DNA from 3 places in the Nonomuraea sp. NPDC003804 genome. Region 3 is predicted to be linked to each of the others. Evidence: predicted binding sites of a transcription regulator. Region 3 holds the regulator's gene; each other region holds the start of a gene.

Region 1 (2,263 bases), on a different contig from region 3:
AGGCCGCGGATCTTGTTGACGACCAGGGTGGCCAGGGCCTCGCCCTCGATGTCCTCAGCGATGATCAGCAGCGGCTTGCCGGCCTGCACGACCTTGTCGAGCAGCGGCAGCAGGTCCTTGTTGGCCGAGACCTTGGAGTTGACGATGAGGATGTAGGGGTCCTCGAGGACCGCCTCCATGCGCTCGGGGTCGGTCACGAAGTAACCGGAGACGTAGCCCTTGTCGAAGCGCATGCCCTCGGTGAGCTCGAGCTCGAGGCCGAAGGTGTTGCTCTCCTCGACGGTGATGACGCCTTCCTTGCCGACCTTGTCCATCGCCTCGGCGATGAGGTTGCCGATCTCGGCGTCGCCGGCGGAGATGGAGGCGGTGGAGGCGATCTGCTCCTTGGTCTCCACGTCCTTGGCCAGCTTGGAGAGCTCCTCGCTGACGCGCTCGACGGCGGCCTCGATGCCCTTCTTCAGGGACATCGGGTTGGCGCCGGCGGCGACGTTGCGCAGGCCCTCGCGTACCAGCGCCTGGGCGAGCACGGTGGCGGTGGTGGTGCCGTCACCCGCGACGTCGTCCGTCTTCTTGGCGACTTCCTTGACCAGCTCGGCGCCGATCTTCTCCCACGGGTCCTCGAGCTCGATCTCCTTGGCGATGGAGACACCATCGTTGGTGATCGTGGGAGCGCCCCACTTCTTCTCCAGCACGACGTTGCGGCCCTTGGGGCCGAGGGTCACCTTGACGGCGTCGGCGAGCTGGTTCATACCGCGCTCGAGACCGCGCCGGGCGTCCTCGTCAAACGCGATCATCTTGGCTGCCATAAGGCTAGACCTCCCAGATGCAGGGTGGCTTGCAGCGGACCGAGCCGACGCCCGCGACGGCATGGGCCCGACTCCATTCGGCGGACCCCATCGTCTCGATCCCAGTGTCTGGCACTCTCATAACCAGAGTGCCAACGAACTGTTTAGCACTCTACCCTGCCGAGTGCAAGCGAGGCGCGCTTTCGCCCAGGTCAACCCCGCACGCGGGTCATCGCGGAGAACGCTTCGCGATCATCGCCGCTTTCGTCACGCGGCCACGCGGAGCCGTCCGCCCCCTGCCCCATGGCTCCAGAGTACGACGGGCAGGCCCGATCGGCTGACGCGGACCGGACCTGCCCGGATCGACGAAAAGGACATGACAGATCCGCACGGACTGCGCCGCCGTGTGAGCTGCCGGTGCCTTGATGGTTCTGGTTCAGACAGTCCTGACGGATTCCGCCTGGGGACCCTTCTGACCCTGGGTTATCTCGAACTCGACCCGCTGGCCCTGCTCGAGTGCCCGATAGCCGTCCATCAAGATCGCTGAGTAATGGACGAATACATCCTTACCACCGTCTACCGCGATGAAGCCGTAGCCCTTGTCCGCGTTGAACCACTTGACGGTGCCCTGCGCCACTTCCGACTCCTCTTACTGGGCTCCGGACCCCGCCCATTCACTCGCGAGATCCGCGATCGCCACGACTTATGGGGAAATCAGCCGGACGATCGCCCTCGACCATACCTGTGGCATGCCGTAGAACAACAGAGTCAATCGCCAAACTCGTTCTCGGTGTTCGTGACGGGCATTCTTGTAGTGGCCTAAAGGTTAGTCAAATATTCCATCTTCCGATGAAGAAACCCTCTCACCTGGCATGGACAACCTGCGACTTTCGGCCAGGACACCGCCGCGGAAGGGTGTCCGCGCCGCCACGCCGGGCCACTCCCGAGGCAGGGCCCGCGATTGCCGCCACACCACCCAGAAAACGGTCAAAAGTTACGAAAACGCCCGCGAGGCAATCCTCGCGGGCGTCCGTGAAGCCGGAATACGGTCAGCCGCCGGCCACGGCCGGGATGATGGAGATCTGCACTCCCTCGGGAGTGGCGCTCTCGAGGCCGTCGACAAAACGGACGTCCTCTTCGCCGACATAAACGTTGACAAAACGGCGAATCTTGCCCGATTCATCCAAAATGCGCGCGCCGATACCCGGGTAGTCGGCGTCGAGCTTCTGCAGCACCTCGCGAAGGGTGGCGCCCTCGCCGCTCACCTCGGAGCTGCCGCCGGTGTATGTGCGCAGAATGGTGGGGATCCGCACCGAAACGCTCATGACTAGTACCTTTCCTTTCAGACAGCCCAGACAGCCCAGACAGACAGCTCAGACAGCCGCGCGGAACGCGTCGAGGGACGGCCTGATCACGGCCGTGGGCGTGGCGTCGTCCGCGATCGCGTCGAGCGTCTTGAGCCCGTCACCGGTGTTGAG
Region 2 (2,263 bases), on a different contig from region 3:
CGCTCGGGGTCGGTGACCATGTAGGCCGACAGGTAGCCCTTGTCGAACTGCAGGCCCTCGGTGAACTCGAGCTCCATGCCCATGGCGTTGGACTCTTCGACGGTGATGACACCGTCCTTGCCCACCTTGTCGAACGCCTCGGCGATCAGCTCACCGATCTTGGCGTCCTGAGCGGAGATCGTCGCGACATTGGCGATCTCCTTCTTGTCCTCGACAGGGCGCGCGGAGGCCAGCAGCTTGTCGCTGACGGCCTTGGCGGCCTGGTCGATGCCGCGCTTGAGCGACAGCGGGGAAGCGCCCGCTGCCACGTTGCGCAGGCCCTCGCGGACCATCGCCTGGGCGAGGACGGTCGCCGTGGTGGTGCCGTCACCGGCGATGTCGTTGGTCTTGGTCGCCACTTCCTTGGCGAGCTGGGCGCCGAGGTTCTCGTACGGCGCCTCGAGCTCGACCTCGCGAGCGATGGTGACGCCGTCGTTGGTGATGGTCGGCGCCCCGAACTTCTTGTCGATGACCACGTTGCGGCCGCGCGGGCCCAGGGTCACCTTCACTGCGTCCGCGAGGGCGTTGACGCCGCGCTCAAGCGCGCGCCGCGCGTCCTCTTCGAACTCCAGGATCTTCGGCATGGGAAAAGTCCTCTCAGCGTCCCATCCGAGACGTACGAGGGCCGCCGTCGCCTGCCTCAGCCGACGCGTCGGGCAGATGGCGGTCCATCAGGCACGTCCGTTGGCGGTGAAAGCCCCGGGCACTAGGCGGGCCCGGGGCTTTCTCACGGCTTACTTCTCGATGATGGCGAGAACGTCACGGGCGGAGAGCACGAGGTACTCCTCGCCGCCGTACTTGACCTCCGTGCCGCCGTACTTGCTGTAAAGGACGATGTCGCCCTCGCTGACGTCGAGCGGGATGCGCTTCTCGCCGTCCTCGTCCCAGTTGCCCGGGCCCACCGCGAGGACCTTGCCCTCCTGCGGCTTCTCCTTGGCGGTGTCCGGGATGACCAGGCCGGAAGCGGTGGTCTGCTCGGCCTCAAGCGGCTGGACCACAATGCGGTCGCCGAGCGGCTTAACGGGAACCTTAGTGGCGGTCGTCACGATCGGACCTCCCCTTCAGATTTGGATGATCTAGAAGAGGCGACCAGCTGGGCCTGCCGTCGCGGGTGTCAGACCTGCCTCGTCGCACGTTGGCACTCTCAAGGTGAGAGTGCCAACACGAAACAGTATGCAAGCAGGCCTTGCCCGTCAACACGAACCGCTCTGCTCAGCTCAGAGCGATACTCGGACGCCGGAAAACTCCCCTCCCGGACGACACGGAGCCGCGAAAAGGGGAACACTGAACCACGTGACGACCAGAAACGGCGGTGACGACGACGCTACGATGCGTGACGTGACCAGCACGATGGATGACGTGCGCCACGTCCTCGCCAACTGGCCGTTGCCACCGGAGGGCGGGTGGACGGCCGACGACCTGGACCTGCTCCCCGAGGACGGGCCCCATGGCGAGCTGGACCTCTTCAAACGCGTTGAACTCGTCGATGGAGCGCTCGTCCTCATGTCCCCCCAGAAGCTCTTCCACGAGAGCATCATCATCGGCCTCAGGATCGCCCTGGACGCACAGGCACCTGAAGGTCTCTCCGCGCGGAGCCAGATGGACATCAAGATCGCTCCACGCCAACGACCGTGCCCCGATGTGCTCGTGGTCGACACGACCGCCACCACCGACCTGAACCGCACGGCGTTCGCGCCGAAAGACGTTCACCTGGTGGTGGAGGTGGTCTCGCCGGAGTCGGAGCATCGTGACAACCACGTCAAGCCCGGCATCTACGCCGCGGCCGGCATCGAGCACTTCTGGATCGTGAAGGACGAGAACAGCAAGCCCGTCATCCACACCTACGAGCTCGACGAGGTCGTCGGCGCCTACGTCGCCACCGGCATCCACCGCGACCGGCTCGCCGTCTCCGTCCCCTTCCCCATCGACATCACGCTCGACGCCCTGCACTAACGTCGTACGGCGTGGACCACGACGCCTTCCTCGCACTCCTGACACCTCGCGGCCAGAAGGCCCTCGCCGAGGCCGTCGAACTGGCGAGCGGGGACCCCGTCGTGGCCGCGACCAGGTTGCGCAGGACCTACGACGCCGCCCTCACCTCCGCCGCCCTCACCCAGGCGAAGCTGCGGGAGCGGGGCAGGGCGAAGTTCGGCGACGACGCGGCGCTGATGTACTTCACTCCGCACGGGGTCGAGCAGGCCACCCGCCGCGAGGTCGCCGAGCA
Region 3 (2,263 bases):
CCACGCCCTCGACCCGCAGGTCGTGGCCCCAGATCTTCTCCACGAGCGCGGCGTCGTGCACGCCCTCGACGTAGATGCGGCTCTCCCGCGCGACCCTGGCCCGCAGCCCCTCGACGGCGATCGAGCCGGAGGCGCTGCGCCGGGGACCGGCGGGGGCGGCGGCGGGCCGTACCAGGGTCACGGGCCTGCCTTCCAGCAGGAACGCGGCGGGCGCCAGCGGGAACAGCCGCCGCTTGCCGAAGCGGTCCTCGAGCGTGACCGCCTCCTTGTCGCAGGCCACCACCGCGCCGCAGAACCCGCTGTCGGCGTCCTCCACGACCAGGTCGCGTTCGGCCGGCACGACCGGGATCTTCCCCTTGCCGGGGCGCCGCCAGTTCCCCGCAAGGACGTCACGCTCGTACATGGGGGGACCGTAGCAAATCGTCGTGTGGCAGCGGCGCGCGACGAGAAGGACGCCAGGGCCCCTCTTCGGGGTACCGCCAGGGGGGCGGTGGAACGTCGGTCATGGACAGTATTGTCGGCGTACGGCTTGCGGCCGGCTTGACTCCGCGTGTCATCGCACCTTGTGGGCGAGAGCCGTACACTTGGCACTCGGGAACACAGAGTGCTAGACCTGTCGTTCCTCAACAGGCAGGGAGGTGAGCACGTGCTCGATGATCGGAAGCTTGCGGTGCTCCGCGCCATTGTCGAGGACTACGTGTCCACCAACGAACCGGTGGGCTCGAAGGCGCTGGCCGAGCGCCACAACCTGAACGTCTCCCCGGCCACGGTCAGGAACGACATGGCGGCGCTGGAGGAGCAGGGCTACATCGCCCAGCCCCACACCAGCGCCGGACGGGTGCCGACGGACAAGGGCTACCGGCTCTTCGTGGACAGGCTGTCGCAGATCAAGCCGCTCTCGGCCGCCGAGCGCAGGGCGATCGAGACGTTCCTCGCCGGTGCGGTCGACCTCGACGACGTGGTCACCCGCACGGTTCGGTTGCTGGCGCAGCTGACCAGGCAGGTGGCGGTGGTGCAGTACCCGACGCTGTCGCAGTCGACGGTCCGTCATCTGGAGCTGGTCCCGCTGAGCGACAGGCGGGTGATGTTCGTGCTGATCACGAACACCGGCCGGGTCGAGCAGCGCGTCATCGAGCTACCCGAGCCGATCGAGGAGTCGAGGGTCGCGCACCTGCGCGCGGTGCTCAACGCGTGCCTCGACGGCTGCGGGCTCAACAAGGTGCCCGAGCAGGTAGCCGACCTGCCCGAGCGGCTGCCGGTCGAGGACCGGCCGGCGGCGGCGACGATCCTGTCGGTGCTGCTGGAGACCCTGGTCGACCGCCACGACGAGAAGATCGTCTTCGCCGGGGCGGCCAACCTGGCGGGCGCCGACTTCACCACGGGCCTGCGCGACGTGCTCGAGGCGCTGGAGGAGCAGGTCGTGCTCATGCGCCTGCTCGGCGAGACTTCCGACATGCCGACCACGCTCACCGTCAGGATCGGCTCGGAGAACCCCTACACAGGACTGCGTGGCACCTCCCTCGTCGCCACCGGGTACGGTTCCGGGGCCCGCCTCGGCGTGCTCGGTCCCACCCGGATGGACTACCCCGTGACGATGGGCGCTGTACGCGCGGTGGCCCGCTACGTCAGCCAGATCCTGGCTGCATCATAAGAGGTCGATAAGTGGCAAACGACTACTACGGCACCCTCGGGGTGCGCCGTGACGCCAGTCAGGACGAGATCAAGAAGGCGTATCGTCGGCTGGCGCGCGAGCTGCACCCCGATGTGAACCCCGATCCGGCGACGCAGGAGCGCTTCAAGGAGATCACGCAGGCCTACGAGGTCCTGTCCGATCCCAACAAGCGCCAGATGTACGACCTGGGCGCCGACCCCTTCGCGAGCGCGGGCGCGGGTGCCGGAGCCGGCGGATTCGGCGCAGGCTTCCCCTTCAGCGACATCATGGACGCCTTCTTCGGCACGGCGGGCGGCGCCCGAGGCCCCCGCTCGCGCGCCAGGAGAGGGCGCAACGCGACCATCAGGGTCGAGCTCGACCTGCGCGAGTCGGCGTTCGGCACCACCAGGGAGCTCAACGTCGACACGGCCGTGCTGTGCGAGGTGTGCTCCGGTTCGGGCGCCGCTCCCGGCACGCACCCCGACACCTGTGACATGTGTCAGGGGCGCGGTGAGATCTCCCAGGTCACCAGGTCGTTCCTGGGCCAGGTCATGACCTCGCGGCCGTGCCCCCAGTGCGGCGGCTTCGGCTCGATCATCCGCCACCCCTGCC

Evidence for each region. Region 3 encodes HrcA, which represses chaperone genes, less so after heat shock. Its sites were predicted from a motif close to TTGGCACTCTCNNNNNGAGAGTGCCAA; they were not measured.
Region 1: the regulator HrcA is predicted to act here: its motif matches at 915-941, upstream of groL (chaperonin GroEL).
Region 2: the regulator HrcA is predicted to act here: its motif matches at 1,175-1,201, upstream of groES (co-chaperone GroES).

Annotation. Positions count from the first base shown of each region.
Region 1 is NZ_JBEXMT010000022.1:36,626-38,888, reverse strand. Features, by position in the region: gene groL (chaperonin GroEL) at 1-806, opposite strand, end outside; gene ABZX22_RS27980 (cold-shock protein) at 1,222-1,422, opposite strand; gene ABZX22_RS27975 (MoaD/ThiS family protein) at 1,835-2,110, opposite strand; gene thrC (threonine synthase) at 2,159-2,263, opposite strand, start outside.
Region 2 is NZ_JBEXMT010000003.1:330,091-332,353, forward strand. Features, by position in the region: gene groL (chaperonin GroEL) at 1-623, opposite strand, end outside; gene groES (co-chaperone GroES) at 774-1,088, opposite strand; gene ABZX22_RS05830 (Uma2 family endonuclease) at 1,369-1,992, shown strand; gene ABZX22_RS05835 (class I SAM-dependent methyltransferase) at 2,004-2,263, shown strand, end outside.
Region 3 is NZ_JBEXMT010000004.1:91,090-93,352, reverse strand. Features, by position in the region: gene ABZX22_RS06660 (DUF3097 domain-containing protein) at 1-403, opposite strand, end outside; gene hrcA (heat-inducible transcriptional repressor HrcA) at 647-1,651, shown strand; gene dnaJ (molecular chaperone DnaJ) at 1,663-2,263, shown strand, end outside.